Regions from separate parts of the Mesorhizobium sp. CNPSo 4661 genome, predicted to be linked through region 2. Evidence: predicted binding sites of a transcription regulator. Region 2 holds the regulator's gene; the other holds the start of a gene.

Region 1 (7,924 bases), on a different contig from region 2:
TTCGTCCAGACGTTTCCGCTGACACATGCTGCGCTGCCAAAAACATCAACGTCGAGGCGACAGTACGCCGGTTCCATCCGACGGATTCGGCGGTGTCTAGCAAGCCTGCCAGTAGCGGCTTCAGCGCGTTGCGGCATTCGGCTTCGTAGGCGAGGAATTCGCTTGCCGGATGCGTCGGTCCCGGAACCGACCTGCTTATCGTGTCCATAGATTTCTCCCATCTTGTCCGTCGCAAGCGCCCGCTCCCCGGACCGGGAGCGGGCGACGTCTGCGTTTTAGAAGTCCATGCCGGCGCCGGCGGGCATGGCGGGGGCGGCTTCCTTCTTCGGCTTTTCGGCCACCATGGCCTCCGTGGTGACGAGCAGTCCTGCTACCGAAGCGGCATCCTGAAGCGCGGTGCGCACTACCTTGGCTGGATCGATCACACCCTGCGTGTAGAGGTCGCCATATTCGCCGGTCTGGGCGTTCCAGCCAAAGGCGAAGTCGGTCTTCTCGCGCAGCTTGCCGACGACGATCGAGCCTTCCGATCCGGCATTTTCAGCGATCTGGCGCGCCGGAGCCTCGATCGCCCGCCGCACGATGTCGACGCCGTATCTCTGGTCGGGATTGTCGACCGCAACGGCGTCGAGCGCCTTGGCCGCCCTGAGCAGGGCAACGCCGCCGCCAGGCAGGATACCTTCCTCGACCGCGGCGCGCGTGGCGTGCAGGGCGTCGTCGACGCGGTCCTTCTTCTCCTTGACCTCGACTTCCGTCGCGCCGCCGACACGGATCACCGCGACGCCGCCGGCGAGCTTGGCCAGCCGCTCCTGCAGCTTCTCGCGATCGTAATCGGAGGTGGTCTCCTCGATTTGCGCCTTGATCTGCGTGACGCGGCCCTGGATTTCCTCTTTCTTGCCGGCGCCGTCCACGATGGTGGTGTTCTCCTTCTCGATGGCCACTTTCTTGGCGCGGCCGAGCATCGCCAACGTTACGTTCTCCAGCTTGATGCCGAGATCCTCGCTGATGGCGGTGCCGCCGGTTAGGATGGCGATATCCTCCAGCATGGCCTTGCGACGGTCGCCGAAGCCCGGAGCCTTGACGGCGGCAACCTTCAGCCCGCCGCGCAGCTTGTTGACGACGAGCGTAGCCAGGGCTTCGCCCTCGACGTCCTCGGCGATGATCAGCAGCGGCTTGCCGGCCTGCACCACGGCCTCGAGCACGGGAAGCAGCGCCTGCAGGTTGCCAAGTTTCTTTTCATGGATCAGCACATAGGGCTCGTCGAGCTCCACGCGCATCTTGTCCTGGTTGGTGACGAAGTAGGGTGAGAGATAGCCGCGATCGAACTGCATGCCTTCGACGACTTCCAGCTCGGTCTCGGCCGTCTTGGCCTCCTCGACGGTGATGACGCCTTCGTTGCCGACCTTTTCCATAGCCTCGGCCAGGAAGCGGCCGATTTCGGCATCGCCATTGGCCGAGATGGTGCCGACCTGAGCGATCTCGTCGTTTCTGGTGATCTTGCGGGCATTCGTCTTGAGTTCGGTGACGACCGCGTCCACCGCCTTGTCGATGCCGCGCTTGAGGTCCATCGGGTTCATGCCGGAAGCCACCGCCTTGGCACCCTCGCGAACGATCGCCTGGGCGAGAACGGTAGCGGTGGTCGTGCCATCGCCGGCGAGATCATTGGTCTTCGAAGCAACTTCGCGGACCATCTGCGCGCCCATGTTCTCGAACTTGTCCTCGAGCTCGATCTCCTTGGCGACGGTGACGCCGTCCTTGGTGATGCGCGGAGCGCCGAACGACTTGTCGATGACGACGTTGCGGCCCTTCGGACCAAGCGTGACCTTCACCGCGTCGGCGAGGATGTTGACGCCGCGCAGCATGCGCTCGCGGGCGTCGGAATGGAATTTGACTTCCTTGGCAGCCATTGGATCACTCCTTTTCTAGGCAGTTGTCTTTGACTGGGTTGCGGTTCGATCGAAGCCCCCGGTCAGGCGGCTTTCTTCAGCGTCGCGACCTGCTCGATCACGCCCATCACGTCGCTTTCCTTCATGATGAGCAGGTCCTCGCCGTTGAGCTTGATCTCGGTGCCGGACCATTTGCCGAACAGAATGCGGTCGCCGATCTTCACGTCTAGGGGCGCGAGCTTGCCGCTCTCGTCGCGGGCGCCCGGGCCCACGGCGATAACCTCGCCTTCCTGCGGCTTTTCCTTGGCAGTGTCGGGGATGATGATGCCGCCGGCGGTCTTCTCTTCAGCTTCGATGCGGCGGACCAGGATACGGTCATGCAATGGACGGAACGTCATATCGTTCTCCTTCAGGACAAACAGATTTTTGAGGTTCCTCCGCTCCGGGCCGGTAGGACCGGAGCGGGGCTCACGCGACCCTTTCGGCGTCGCGCGCATGTCGAGCTAATTTTGCCTTCGTTCACTTTCAAGAGGGGGCCGAAAATTTTTTGGCACTCTCGAATGTTGAGTGCTACTGCTCTGAAAACATGCGGTAAATTCGGGTCACGTCGACGAAATGAGAGACTTGAATTCGCGATTGAGCTGAACAAAATTATCGGCGCCCCGGCACCGCCGGGGCCGCTGAGAAGTTGCACCCCGAAACAAGGAGTTTTGGAGACGGAGGACAGAAATGAACCGACAGACGCTTTCGCCGATCATCCCTTCCCTTGCTCCCGAAATATCAGACCTTTCCCTCGATCGGCTGCTGTCGCCGGCCAGCCATTTTCAGCACCCGCGGGATGTGCTGGAGGACGGCTCGCTCGACATATGGGAAAAGCGGGCGATCCTTTCGTCCTGGGCGTCCGACGCCTGCGCCGTGGAATCGATGCCGGCACTGCGCCAGCCGCCAGGCACCGGGCGGCCGGTCTCCTTCGACGACATCATGGATGCGTTGCGCCGGCTTGATGCGCTCGCCCCGCCGCCCAGCGGCGCTGCCGATGACGACCATCCGCAGTTGATCGATCGGCTGAGCGCGTGAGGCGCAGAAGGCGATGGCGAACGCGGTCAGCAGGGAATTCCGCTTGCAGATGAACGGCTACGGCTTGACCACTGCCGAGATCCATTATCATCTGCCCGACCATCCCGGCCTGCTCCAGCTTTACGTGTGGCAGGATTATGATCTCGCCCCGGATTTCCCCGCGCTGAGGGGCTTTCTAGGCTTTTGGGAACGCGATCTGGCGGGCGCCTTGCATTCCGTCCGGGTCGCCCACCATCGGCTCATTAGGCCCTCAGAATGGCGGGCTGTCGACGGGGTCATCGCGCTCCAGTGAAGATCAGCGCCGCAAGGCGGTCGTGTCGTGCGGCCGCCTTCACTTCATCATTTGCTCGCCTGGATGCAGACGAAAAGGGTGACTTTTTCACGACCTTGAAGGCGGGTTCGCGGCCGGGTCTTGACGTTCCGGTGTTGAATTCCCAGATCGATTTTGCCGGTGCTTGAGAGACCGGCAAGGTCAAGGGGCGCCGCTTCCTTGGCGCGCCTCGTATCTATGTTGCTCAATGGAGGATGTAGCTATGAGAACCAATTTTGACTTCACTCCGCTGTTCCGGTCGAGCATCGGTTTCGATCGAATGTTGAACGCGCTCGAAACGGCGAGCCGCATCGAAACCGTCGACAATTGGCCACCCTACGACATCGCCAAGACCGCCGAAGACGCCTACCGCATCACCATGGCGGTGGCCGGCTTCGCGCAGGACGAACTGGACCTTACCCAGGAGCAGAACATGCTCATGGTCTCAGGGCAGAAAGCCGGCGAGGATAAGAGTGAATACCTGCATCGCGGAATTGCCGGTCGCGCATTCCAGCGCCGCTTCGAGCTTGCCGATCATGTGAAGGTCGTCGACGCCAGCCTGGTCAATGGCCTGCTGACGATCGATCTGAAGCGTGAGATTCCGGAAGAGATGAAACCGCGCCGGATCGAGATCGCAGCTGACAAGGCGATGCCCAAAGGCGCGACGAAGAAGATCGAAGCCGACAAGCAGGCTGCCTGAGTGTCTCTTGTCGGCGCACTCGCGCAAGCGCCGGGCACATTGCCCGGCGCAATAGGAAGCCTTTTCAACAGAGAGGAGGAAATTATGAGTGTCCGTGATCTGATCCCCTGGGGCCGGAGCAACGGCAACCAGCTTCCAAGCGTGTTCCACGACGGCGAACGCGATCCGTTCCTGTCGCTGCATCGTGAGGTAAACCGCCTGTTCGACGATGTTTTCCGCGGCTTCGACAGCCGTTTGCCGTCTTTCGGCGGCGTCTCCGCCCTCGGCGCCGGTTGGCCGAGCGTCGAGATCTCCAACGGAGAGAAGGAGATCAAGGTGACCGCCGAGGTGCCGGGCCTCGAACAGAAAGACATCGAGGTCCTGCTCGACGACGGCGTGCTGACGCTGCGGGGCGAGAAACGCTCCGAGACGGACGACAAGGATAGGCAGTTCTCCGAACGCTACTATGGCCGGTTCGAGCGCCGTATCCCGGTCGGCTACGAGGTCAAGGAAGACGAGGTGGAGGCGCGCTTCACGAATGGCGTGCTGACTGTCACCTTGCCGAAGAGCGAAAAGGCGCAGTCGCAAGTCAAGCGCATTGACATCAAGAGTTGATGCATCGACGCCTGGGTTGCGGCCCGCACGCGGCAGCCCGGGCGACTTCGTTGACGGTCTCTGGAAGCTGGTCGTCCGGGTAGAGGCCCAATCAGGTGCCATAACCCCAGTCGTGACCCACGTCGCTCCACAGCCGCAGCTCTCTGCTCAGCCTGTATCCAGCTCGGGCGCGCAAACTGCGTGCCCCAGATGCCTGCGCCCGCTTGAAGAGCTTGCGATCGATAATCGCACCTATCGTTCGGGAGATTTATCCTGCGCTTGCCCTTCAGTTTGTAGGAGCGTCAGTTCCAAACATGTTGCGAAGGTATTTTCATTGGCGAGGAAAGTCGCCCCCGGTGGTTTCCCACTCCGAATAAATGGCGGGGCGCTGAATTGCGCTCCCGCCAGGGTTCGCTTGTCAGTCGAGAACTTTGACGACGGTACGGGTTTTCGGATCGACGACCACGGTCCGATTGTCGATCACGGTGTATTCGTACGTCACGTTGGGTACTTTATGCAGCTCGACCTTTTCCGGCACCGTGCTCCCGATCTTCAACTCCACGCCTGGCAACTTGATCGAGGCAAGAGGTTCCTTCTTCACATACTCGCGGATGGTCGTCTCCTGTTCAGGTGCCAGAACCACCGTATCCGCTATTGCGACGCTGATGCCTGACAAGAGCAACAGGCCGGCGATAGAATTGGTGATCATCGTCTTCATTCGATACCTCCATTATATGTGCCCCTTGCCCAATGCCGATGCGAGACCGGCAGAGCCGCCGATAGGGGCCGTTCTCAGCGATCCACCAAAGCAATGTCGTTCCGGCTTTGATGTTTCACTGCGAAGGTCGATTGAGACCAATGCGCGAAGCCATTGGACTAAAGTCCCATGGATCAGTAGGAGGTGATCCTCCGCCAGTTCTGGGGCCGGGGGTAGCGCTTTGCCTCGCCTCACCCTCCTGTCGGGGAGGGACGTCGCTAGACTCTGTCATGGGCTCGGGCAGGTCCGGTGGTGGCTTGTGAAGCAGGTCCCTTTTATTTTATCGGCATCGAAATAGATAAGGGCTATCTCGGTATTGCCGAGGGCACGACTTACGTGCTGCCGGATTATCCTGCCCAGCCGGGCCCAAACAGGAGTGGCTGTTTGAGGCCGAGGTCTTTCTCAGAACAATTCGACGACGCCGCTCCGTTCCACCCCATCGAACATCGCCGATCCACAGGCGCGGATGCCCGCCCAGCGTGCCCATGCAATAAACGCTTTCCGAGCCACGTCGGCCTCACCGCGTCCATCATACGCGGCGTAGCAGGCCTCGCAGGCGCATGCATGCAGCTTGCTTCGTTGTTCGAAAGGCCACTCTTCGAGGAACTCGATCGCGTCCATCGCATTCCGGATCGCCCTCATGCCGAAAGATGGGTCGTCCACCAGCACCGGCGGTTCAAAAATGTCTGCCATACTTTCCTCCGCTTAGTTTCGGCCGCTCTGCGGCGGCTAAAGCGCGTCGCGCTGAAACGGATTCAGGCGACGCGCTTTAGGTCCTTTGTTTGATGCATGTCGTTGCCGCAAAACCGAGGTCACTTTTGCGCGACATGCATTAGAAGCAAACATCCACAACGTGTCGAATAGCGCTCGCTGCGCCATTCGGAAGATATTGGATGCGGGACTTCCAGCTTCAAGCAACCGGCCAATGAGGGCTGCCGCGCCGGAGAGCCCTTGATAGGTGACCGGCGCCTGTTGCCTGTTGGGAGAGTGTCCTGGCGCCGGCCCGGCGAATCGGAGTTCGCCGCGCGATCAGAATGAACCGACAGGCCGAACTCGGCGACCTCAAAGGAGTCATTTGCACAAGCTATTTTAGCGATTCTGCATGAGTGAGCTGATGGGGTCGGAACCTTTGTTCTCAGCTCATGTTGATTCATTGGACGGCGCATCTTCTCTCCAACCTAGAGCGCGCCGCGTCGGGATGGATTGTCGCCTTTCACCGCAAAGATGGGAGACGCCGGCTTTCCTTAGGAGGTCCCGACAAAGAGCCCGCCCCACGCCAGAAGAGCGGGCTCTTTCATTGCGCAGCACACGCACGAAAAATTCAGTTGAAATGCCCAATTTTCCCGACTTATAAAACATGACGTTCCCATTGCTTTCTCGGGAAGCATGCGATGGATAACGTCATTCCGATAAGACCCAAGATGTCAGCTCGCGTCGAGGTGGTGAAAGCCAGCGACGAATGGCTCGTCCTCGTGGTGGAAGACCAGCAAGAACTCACCCGCTCATTCGAACTGGAATCGTATGCGTTGGCTTTCGCGGAAGGCCAGCGCATACGGCTAGGGTTGGATAAGATCACCCGAGGAACCTAAGCCGGTGACTGCGGCTTATGGAAAACGACCTTACGGACTCGTAAGGTTCTCTCGAGACGAGGATTGTGGTTTGCAGTCTCCGCTGCCTTCCAATCGCCCGTTACGGATGGATTTGATGAGGTCGCTGACGCGGTCTGCCGGCTCGACCGATGGTTTCATGCTGCTTCTTACGATCGAGCTCCGGCCGGTGCCATAAAAGCGTTTCAGGCAAGCTATCTTGGCGCGCCGCCAAGTGCGGCCAACAAAGCTCGCAGGTACGTTCCCCGATCCGTGTGCCAGATGTTTCAGAACGGTAATGGAATCCAGCTTTTCCGCGACCTTCCATGGTTCAGAAACGGGAAACCGGCGCGGGAGTTCGCTACTGGATGCTGTCGTGGTTAACGCCGCGCGGATTTACGCGCCCGCGGCCTAATCGAGGTATCATCGTGTCGACCGAATATTTTGGCGCGACAGACTCCGGTCTGTGAGGCACCACCCGGTTGCGGCCGGCCTGCTTGGCCAGGTAGGGTGCTGCATCCGCCTGACGCTGCAGATGATCCAGAGAAATGGTCTCGTCGGCCGCCTGAGCCGAATCGCGAGAGCGCTATTGTGTTTTCGTACATTCGGAAACGCTTTGATATTTTCCACGAGTTGGCCTGTCTTGGATCTACAAAAGACCAGGGAACGGTATGGTTGCCCAGTTGTCGACGTACGTTTTCCGCGAAGCGAACGGCTGCTTTGCGCCGCCAAGTGGACGTTAGTCGTCAGAAACAAGCCGCCCAATAACGGTCATCGGACAGACATAAAGAGCCGGCTCCAACTTGGACCGGCTTTCAGCCTGACCTTCGCTGCGAGCCGATTTCCCTCACTGTCCGTCCTTCGAGGTATCGCGGACCATCTGCCTTTCCATCTGTCGAAATGAGGCGATGGTTTGAATTTGGCCCTGAAACACAATCCAGCGATCTTTTGGTCGGAACCTGCCCTAACCAGCCTGATCCAGCCGGTCGCGCAACATGCTCCAAGGCAGCAGTATGTTGGGCGCGTAGCGCAACAGGC
Region 2 (7,924 bases):
GATACGAGGCGCCGCAACCTCGCCACCGAAGGCATCTGGCTTGGACGGCTGGTCGCCTCGCTGATGCCGGACGAGCCGGAGGCGCTGGGACTGCTGGCGCTGATGCTGTTCGCCGAGGCGCGCCGCTCGGCGCGGCGCGGCCCGCAAGGGGATTTCGTGCCCTTGGCCGAGCAGGATGTCGCGCTCTGGGACGACGGCCTGATCGACGAGGCGGAAGCCCTGCTGGTGCGCGCCGCGCAAAGGGGCATCATCGGCCGCTACCAGCTGGAGGCCGCCGTGCAGTCCGCCCATACGGCGCGCCGGCGCGGCGGCGGCACCGACTGGGCGGCGATCCGCCAGCTTTACGACGCGCTGCAGGCTGTGGCCGGCTCGCCCGTGGTGGCGATCAACCGCGCGGTGGCGATCGCCGAGACCGAGGGCGCAACGGCCGGATTGGCGGCGCTCTACGTGCTGGGCGAGGACAAGCGGCTGCAGGACTACCAGCCCTATTGGGCCGCTCGCGCCGGGCTGTTGGCCAGGCTGGGCAATACGAAGCACGCGGCCCAGTCCTACGACCGGGCCATCGGCCTCGAGCGCGACCCGGCGCTGCGGCGTTTCCTGCAGGGCGAGAAGGCGAGGCTTGTTGGGAATTGAGGGGATTGGCGGAAGCCTCCCAGCCTCGTCATTCCTGGGCGGAGCAGCCGCGAAGCGGCGTCGCGGAGACCCTGGAATCCATTCCGTGACCTGAGCCGTGTAATGCAGCGGAGCAGAATTCTGCAGCGCAGCGGCGCTCTGAAGTTACGGAATGGATCCTCGGGTCTGCGCGCGTCGCTTCGCTCCTTGCTCCGCCCGTGGATGACGACCGCGATTGGCGTTTCGGCTGGGGATTGGCGCCTCCCAACCTCGTCATTCCAGGGCGGAGCAGCCGCGAAGCGACGCGCGGAGACCCTGGAATCCATTCCGTGACCTTGATCGTAGACCGCAGCGGAGCAGAATTCCGCACCGTTGCGGTGCCTCGAAGTCGCGGCATGGATCCTCGGGTCTGCGCGCGTCGCTTCGCTCCTTGCTCCGCCCGCGGATGACGAGGTGATGGGCGTTCCGGCCAATCTCCAAGGCGTGCGACCTGTCGAGCCAGACCGCCGCGCTCTTTTTTTAGGCCCACATCTCATGCGTTGCGTTCAGTTTGCGCATCAGCTCGTGCTGGCGCAGCCTCGCCCACAGGCGTTCGATGTTCGGCCAGGCGGCCCGCGCTTTCTCGATATCGGGATGCCAGGCCACCAGCATGACCAGGTAGATGTCGGCCAGCGACAGCGTCTCGCCGGCCAGCCAGTCGCGGCCGGCCAGCGCCTGGTCGACAATGGCAAAGCCGCGATCCATCTCGGCGACCGCCGCCTGCTTCACCGGCTGCAGGCCTTCGCCATCGGCGGTGTAGCGGTGCGCGTAATAGAGCCGCAGGACCGCCGGATAGAGCACCGACGACATGAAGGCCAGCCAGCGCAGGAAATCGGCGCGGCCGGGCGAGCCCGCTTCCGGCGCGAGACCGGCCCGCGGATGACGTTCGGCGAGCAGGATGCAGATTGCCGCCGATTCGGTCAGCGAATGACCATCGGGCAGCGTCAGCACGGGCACCTGGTTCAGCGGACTGATGGCGAGGAAGGCCGGATCGGGCGGATCTTTCTTCGGCACATCGATGTGCTCGAAGGGCAGGCCGGCCATGGCAAGCGCCGCCTCGACGACGAAGCCGCCGCTGCCCGGGCGCGTATAAAGCTTGTACATGAGAAATCCTCCCGCCGGCCGATTGGGGCGGCGGCGATATGAGCCGGAAGCCGCGCCCGCCTCAAGCCGGGCAGCGCCGGCCACGGGTTCTTTTTGAACAGTCCAGCCAGGGATCATCCGGAGAGTGCCGCTTGTCCGCAAGCTCTTGGGATTGACCGAGGAGTCCCCGACTTCGTCATCCACGGGCGGAGCAAGGAGCGAAGCGACGCGCGCAGACCCGAGGATCCATGCCGTGACGTCTCGGCGTCACAGCGTTGCGAATCTTTCTGTGACGAACAGCAGCTCCGCTAGTGTCCGCAAACTGTGGCGACAGACGGTATCCATTCTGGACCGTGGTATTCCCTGGCCACGGTCACGGACTGGATCCCAGGGTCTACGCGACGGAGCTTCGCTCCTGCTTCGCCCTGGGATGACGACCGTGAGGGCCGTTGCAGTCACTCTCCGAGGTATGCGCGCCTAAGCGCCCAGCCCGTCGAACAGGATGGTCGAGAGATAGCGCTCGGCGAAGGAGGGGATGATGACGACGAGGTTCTTGCCCTTGTTCTCGGGCCGCGAGCCGACGACGATGGCCGCCTGGAGCGCGGCGCCCGACGAGATGCCGACCGGCACGCCTTCGAGGCGGGCGACCAGACGGGCATTGGCGACCGAATCCTCGTTCGAGACCCTGACGACCTCGTCATAGATCGAGGTGTCGAGGATTTTCGGGGCGAAGCCGGCGCCGATGCCCTGGATCTTGTGCGGGCCGGGCTGGCCGCCCGACAGAACCGGCGAGGCCTCTGGCTCGACCGCCACGACCTGCAGCGAAGGCTTGCGCTTCTTCAGCACCTGGCCGACGCCGGTGATGGTGCCGCCGGTGCCGATGGCGGAAACGAAGATGTCGACCTCGCCATTGGTGTCATTCCAGATCTCCTCGGCCGTGGTGCGGCGGTGGATCTCGGGATTGGCCGGATTCTCGAACTGCTGCGGGATGATGGCATTGGGCAGCGTGGCGGCGAGCTCGTCGGCCTTGGCGATGGCGCCCTTCATGCCTTTCGGGCCTTCGGTCAGCACCAGCTCGGCGCCGAGCAGCGCCAGCATCTTGCGGCGCTCGACCGACATGGTCTCCGGCATGGTGAGGATCAGCTTGTAGCCCTTGGCGGCGGCGGCGAAGGCGAGCGCGATGCCGGTGTTGCCGGAGGTCGGCTCGATCAGCGTGGTCTTGCCGGGCGCGATCTTGCCGGCTTCCTCCAGCGCCTCGATCATGGCGACGCCGATGCGGTCCTTGACCGAAGCGATCGGGTTGAAGAATTCGAGCTTGGCCATGAGGTTGGCGACGATGCCCTTCTCCTTGGCGAACTTGTCCAGCCTGACCAGCGGCGTGTCGCCAATCGTCTCCGTGATCGAATTGAAGACGCGGCCGCGGCCGGGCACGCGCGCGGAAGAGACGGGCTTGTTCATTGGTTTCACTCCCAAGGCAAAGGCACAGGCAGACAGAATAGGGTTTTCAGCCGCGCAAGATAGGCCGGCGCCCGAAAATATCCGAGTGGGGCGATTGCTCAAAAGCGCCCGTGACCGGAAATGCATTTTCCGAAATGGCCCGATTTCGGAATGGCTTGGCCGAGATCGGGACGGGTTGAGATTGGAGCCTATTGGCGCGCCGCGATTGCCGCGGCCGCGCCCATCATAAAGCCGGCGGCCGTACGGTTCAGAACCTTCAGCGCGCGCGGCGATTTCAGGAACCAGCGCGCCTTGGCGGCCAAAACCAGATAAGGCACCAGCACCACGAACAGCACCACCACGGTGATCATCGCAAGGATGGCGTAGTCGGCAAGCGTGATCGTCTTCAGGTCGACGATGGTCGGCGTGATGGCGAGATAGAAGATCATCGTCTTGGGGTTGCCGAGCGTCACCGTCAGCCCGGCAATGAAGCTCGACACCAGCCCGCCCTTGGCCTTCCGCGCCTCGACGGTCTCAGGCGTGATGCCGCTGGTCCAGAAGCGCCAGGCGAGAAAGGCGAGATAGGCGACGCCGGCCCATTTTATGGCGAGGAAGACCATGCCGAAGGTCTGCGCGACGAAGGCGAGCCCGAGCACGACGGCGGTGAGATAGGTGAGGTCGCCGAGCATCAGGCCGAACGACATGGCCAGCGACGAGCGGAAGCCGGAGCCGAGAGCGCGGGCGACCAGCGCCGTGACGCCCGGCCCCGGAATGGCGGCGGCGACGCCGAGCGCGGCGCTGTAAGCGAGGAATCCGGTGAGTGTCATGGTTTTGGAAACTGGCCGTAGGAACCGATTTAGAGCCGGGCTTTTATCATGATGTCGGTTCGACGGTAATTCCCTCACGGCGGGATTCGTTGCGCCAGCGATGTAAGGAGTTGGTTTCCGCAGCGAGAAGAATTTTGACCGGTCGGCTATGTCTGCGTTGGTGGGGTGGTGGCATAGCTTGGAGATTGGCCGAGACGCCCACCCAGTCGTCATCCACGGGCGGAGCAAGGAGCGAAGCGACGCGCGCAGACCCGAGGATCCATGCCGTGACTTCGACGCGCCGCAATGGTGCAGATTTCTACGCCGTTTGCATCCTTCGGCCAAGGTAACGGCATGGATTCTAGGGTCTGCGCGCGTCGCTTCGCTCCTTGCTCCGCCCTAGAATGACGAGGTTGGGGAGGCTTCGGCAAATCGCCAGCGTTTGCGCTGATTTCATGGAAATGAGCGGTGAATGCCTTGCCGCTCGACAACGGCAGTCATCCCAAACAGCTACCCACCATAGCTAATGCGCCAAATCGTGCCGTTGCCGTCCTCGGTGAGGATCAGGGCGCCGTCCTTGGCCACTGCGATGCCCACCGGCCGGCCCCAGACCGCGTCGTCGGAAATGACGAAGCCGGTGGCGAAATCCTCGTATTCGCCGGTCGGCCTGCCGTCCTTGAATCTCAGCCGCACCAGTTTGTAGCCGGTGCGGACATTGCGGTTCCAGGAGCCGTGCAAGGCGACGAAGGCGTCCCCCTTGTAGTCGGCAGGGAAATTGTCACCCTCGTAGAAAGCGATGTTGAGCGGCGCCGAATGGGCCTGCATCAGCACGTCGGGCACCGTGACCTTGCCGGCGAGGTCGGGGCGCGCGCCCTTGTGGCGCGGGTCCTCGTTGTCGCCGATATAATACCAGGGCCAGCCATAGAAGGCGCCGTCCTTCACGGCGGTGGCGTATTCGAAGGGGGTATTGTCGCCAAGCTCGTCACGCTCGTTGACGACGCACCAAAGCGCGCCCGTCGCCGGCTGCACGGTCATGCCGGAACAGTTGCGCAGGCCGGTGGCGACGGTCCTGCGGTTCTTGCCGTCGGGGTCGAAGGCCAGCACGTCGGCGCGGCCTTCCTCCGAGCCCCAGGCCGCGCCCAGCGGCTGCGATTTCGCCCACGCCTCGACACCGCCCTTCGGCTTCGCGCCCATATCCTCGGCGATGTTGGAGCCGGAGCCGACCGACAGATAGAGCGTCTTGCCGTCTGGCGAAAAGGCGATGTCGCGCGTCCAGTGATGATTGGCCGGGATCTTGGCGACGATGGTCTCCGGCTTCCCCGAAGCCTCGAGGTCGCCGTCGCGGTAGGGGAAGCGCACGACGCTGTCGCTGTTGGCGACATAGACCCACTGCGGCTTGTCGCCCTGCGGGTAGAAGGCGATGCCGTAGGGCCGGGTCAGGCCCTTGGCGAAGATCGACGCCTCGGCAGGCTTGGCGCTGCCCTCGGCCAGACGGTAGACACGGACCTGGTTCGCCCGGCTGTCGGCCACGAAGAGGTCGCCGTTCGGCGCCACGCGCACGACGCGCGGACTGTCGATGCCGGAAGCGACCAGCTCGGCCGAGAAGCCCGGCGGAAGTCTCGGCTTGGCGCCTTCGGGGCGATCGATGACGCCGCCGCCGTTCGAGGCGGACTCCGTCACATAGGGTTTCTGCAGGTCCTGAGGCTTCAGCAGCCGGCGCACGCCCGGACGGTCGGCCTTCCAGTCGCCGAAGGCCTTTTCACCGCTGAGCAAGGGTTGATCGGCCTGCTGCGCGAAGGCGCCGGTGGCAAGGACCAGCGCGAGGCCCGCAAGGCCGGCGATCCGCATCATGCTGTTCTCCGTCGTCCGCCAACACGCCTCAATCGATCAGGCGCCCGGACCCAGGACATATTGGGCGCCCGATCTAGAAGAGAAGCTCGCGCACGCGGATTTGACGAGGCGCCGGGCTCAGGCCTCCTCGGCATCCAGGTCGTCGTCGAGCCGCTTTTCCAGCTCGACGAGGTCGGCCGGCAAGGGCAGGCCCATGGCGCGCAGCTCCCGCAATTTCTCGCGCAACTGTTCCTGGATCTCGTGCTCGTCCTCGGGCTGATTGATCATTTCCTGAAGCAGAAGGTCGATCTGGGCCTTGAGCGATTCCAGCGCCATGTTTTTCTCCTTTGCGCCCTCAGCCGCGTCGAGATTCAGGTCAGGCCGGCCTCACCTGGATATCGATACACCTAGCGCAGCATGCGCGAAATCAGCTGTGCCGTATAGTCGACCATCGGCACGATGCGGGCGTAGTTCAGCCTGGTCGGGCCGATGACGCCAAGCGCGCCGACGACGCGGGCGTCCTTGTCGCGATAGGGGGCGACGACCAGCGACGAGCCGGACAGCGAAAACAGCTTGTTCTCCGAGCCGATGAAGATGCGCACGCCCGGCCCTTCCTCGGCGAGGTCGAGCAGCTGCAGCAGTCCGTCCTGGGTTTCCAGGTCCTCGAACAGGTGGCGAAGCAATTCGATGTCCGCCTGGGCGGTGACGTTTTCCAGGAGGTTGGCGCGGCCGCGCACGATGAGCCGCGCCGGCAGGCCGCTTTCGGCGCCGGCCCAGACCGCGAGGCCCTTCTCGACCAGATCCTGCGACAGCGTGTCGAGGGCCGCCCTGGTCTCGTCCTTGATGCGGGCGATTTCCGCCCGTGCCTCGGCCAGTGTTCGGCCGCGGATGTGGGCGTTGAGGAAATTCGAGGCCTCGTGCAGCTGCGACACGGTGGTGCCGGCCGGCAGGTCGACGACGCGGTTCTCGACATCGCCGTTCTGCGACACCAGCACGGCGAGCGCCTTGGTGGGCTCGAGCTGGATGAATTCGATGTGCTTCAGCGCCACCTCGTTCTTGGAGGCGAGCACGAGGCCGGCGCCGCGCGACATGCCGGACAGCATCTGGCTGGCCTCGGTCAGCATATGCTCCAGCGTCGCGCCCGAGCCGGAGGCGCGCACCTGCGCCTCGATGACGCGGCGCTCCTCGTCGGAAAGGTCGCCGAGCTCCATGAAGGCGTCGACGAAGAAGCGCAGGCCGGTCTGAGTCGGCAGCCGCCCGGCGGAAACATGGGGCGCGTAGATCAGGCCGAGATGCTCGAGGTCGCTCATCACGTTGCGGATGGTGGCGGGCGACAGCGAGGAGGGCAGGATGCGCGACAGGCTGCGCGAGCCGACCGGCTCGCCGTCGCGCAGATAGGAATCGACAATCCGCCGGAAAATATCGCGCGAGCGCATGTCGAGTGACTGAAGGACCGGCGACTGAAACCCGGGACTCTGGGACGTCGGATCGACTGGTTTGTTCATACCGGCGAGAAACCTCCTGTTGAAAGATATAGACTTAAGCCACACCGGCGCAACCCAGTGCCGCGTTGCGGTCACAGTGCCGCGTTTGCGGCCACGGTGCTGCGTTTGGGGTCAACCGGCCCGTTTTCCTTTGCGACCCCATTTTCCTTTGCGACTTGCGCCGCATGCGTCTACAAGCCGGCCACGATTCCGAAATAAGAAGAAAGACAAGAGGCCTCGATGCGTCCTTCCAAACGCCAAGCCGACGAAATGCGCGCCATCTCTTTCGAGCGCGGCGTCTCCAAGCACGCCGAAGGCTCGTGCCTGGTGAAGTTCGGCGACACGCATGTGCTGTGCACGGCGAGCCTGGAGGAAAAGGTGCCGGCCTGGATGCGCAATTCCGGCAAGGGATGGGTGACGGCCGAATACGGCATGCTGCCGCGCTCGACCGGTGAGCGCATGCGGCGCGAGGCCTCCGCCGGCAAGCAGGGCGGCCGCACGCTGGAGATCCAGCGGCTGATCGGCCGCTCGCTGCGCGCCGTGGTCGACCTGCAGGCGCTGGGCGAGCAGCAGATCACCGTCGACTGCGACGTCATCCAGGCCGATGGCGGCACCCGCACGGCCTCGATCACC

What was found. Region 2 encodes HrcA, which represses chaperone genes, less so after heat shock. Its sites were predicted from a motif close to GTTAGCACTCNCNNNNNGNGAGTGCTAAC; they were not measured.
Region 1: a site for HrcA is predicted at 2,430-2,458, ahead of groES (co-chaperone GroES). Genes of this name have one in related genera too.

The regions. Positions count from the first base shown of each region.
Region 1 is NZ_JBWGIO010000018.1:12,931-20,854, reverse strand. It holds gene AC0YKC_RS25525 (hypothetical protein) at 1-208, opposite strand, end outside; gene groL (chaperonin GroEL) at 276-1,904, opposite strand; gene groES (co-chaperone GroES) at 1,967-2,281, opposite strand; gene AC0YKC_RS25510 (hypothetical protein) at 2,613-2,960, shown strand; gene AC0YKC_RS25505 (usg protein) at 2,974-3,252, shown strand; gene AC0YKC_RS25500 (Hsp20 family protein) at 3,494-3,970, shown strand; gene AC0YKC_RS25495 (Hsp20/alpha crystallin family protein) at 4,055-4,564, shown strand; gene AC0YKC_RS25490 (DUF1236 domain-containing protein) at 4,962-5,261, opposite strand; gene AC0YKC_RS25485 (DUF982 domain-containing protein) at 5,703-5,993, opposite strand; gene AC0YKC_RS25480 (hypothetical protein) at 6,692-6,889, shown strand; partial or broken gene AC0YKC_RS25475 (hypothetical protein) at 7,248-7,427, opposite strand; gene AC0YKC_RS25470 (NAD(P)/FAD-dependent oxidoreductase) at 7,851-7,924, opposite strand, start outside.
Region 2 is NZ_JBWGIO010000007.1:193,944-201,867, forward strand. It holds gene AC0YKC_RS12645 (RNA polymerase sigma factor) at 1-633, shown strand, start outside; gene AC0YKC_RS12650 (glutathione S-transferase family protein) at 1,132-1,755, opposite strand; gene cysK (cysteine synthase A) at 2,212-3,192, opposite strand; gene AC0YKC_RS12660 (LysE family translocator) at 3,381-3,998, opposite strand; gene AC0YKC_RS12665 (PQQ-dependent sugar dehydrogenase) at 4,488-5,828, opposite strand; gene AC0YKC_RS12670 (hypothetical protein) at 5,946-6,143, opposite strand; gene hrcA (heat-inducible transcriptional repressor HrcA) at 6,215-7,312, opposite strand; gene rph (ribonuclease PH) at 7,532-7,924, shown strand, end outside.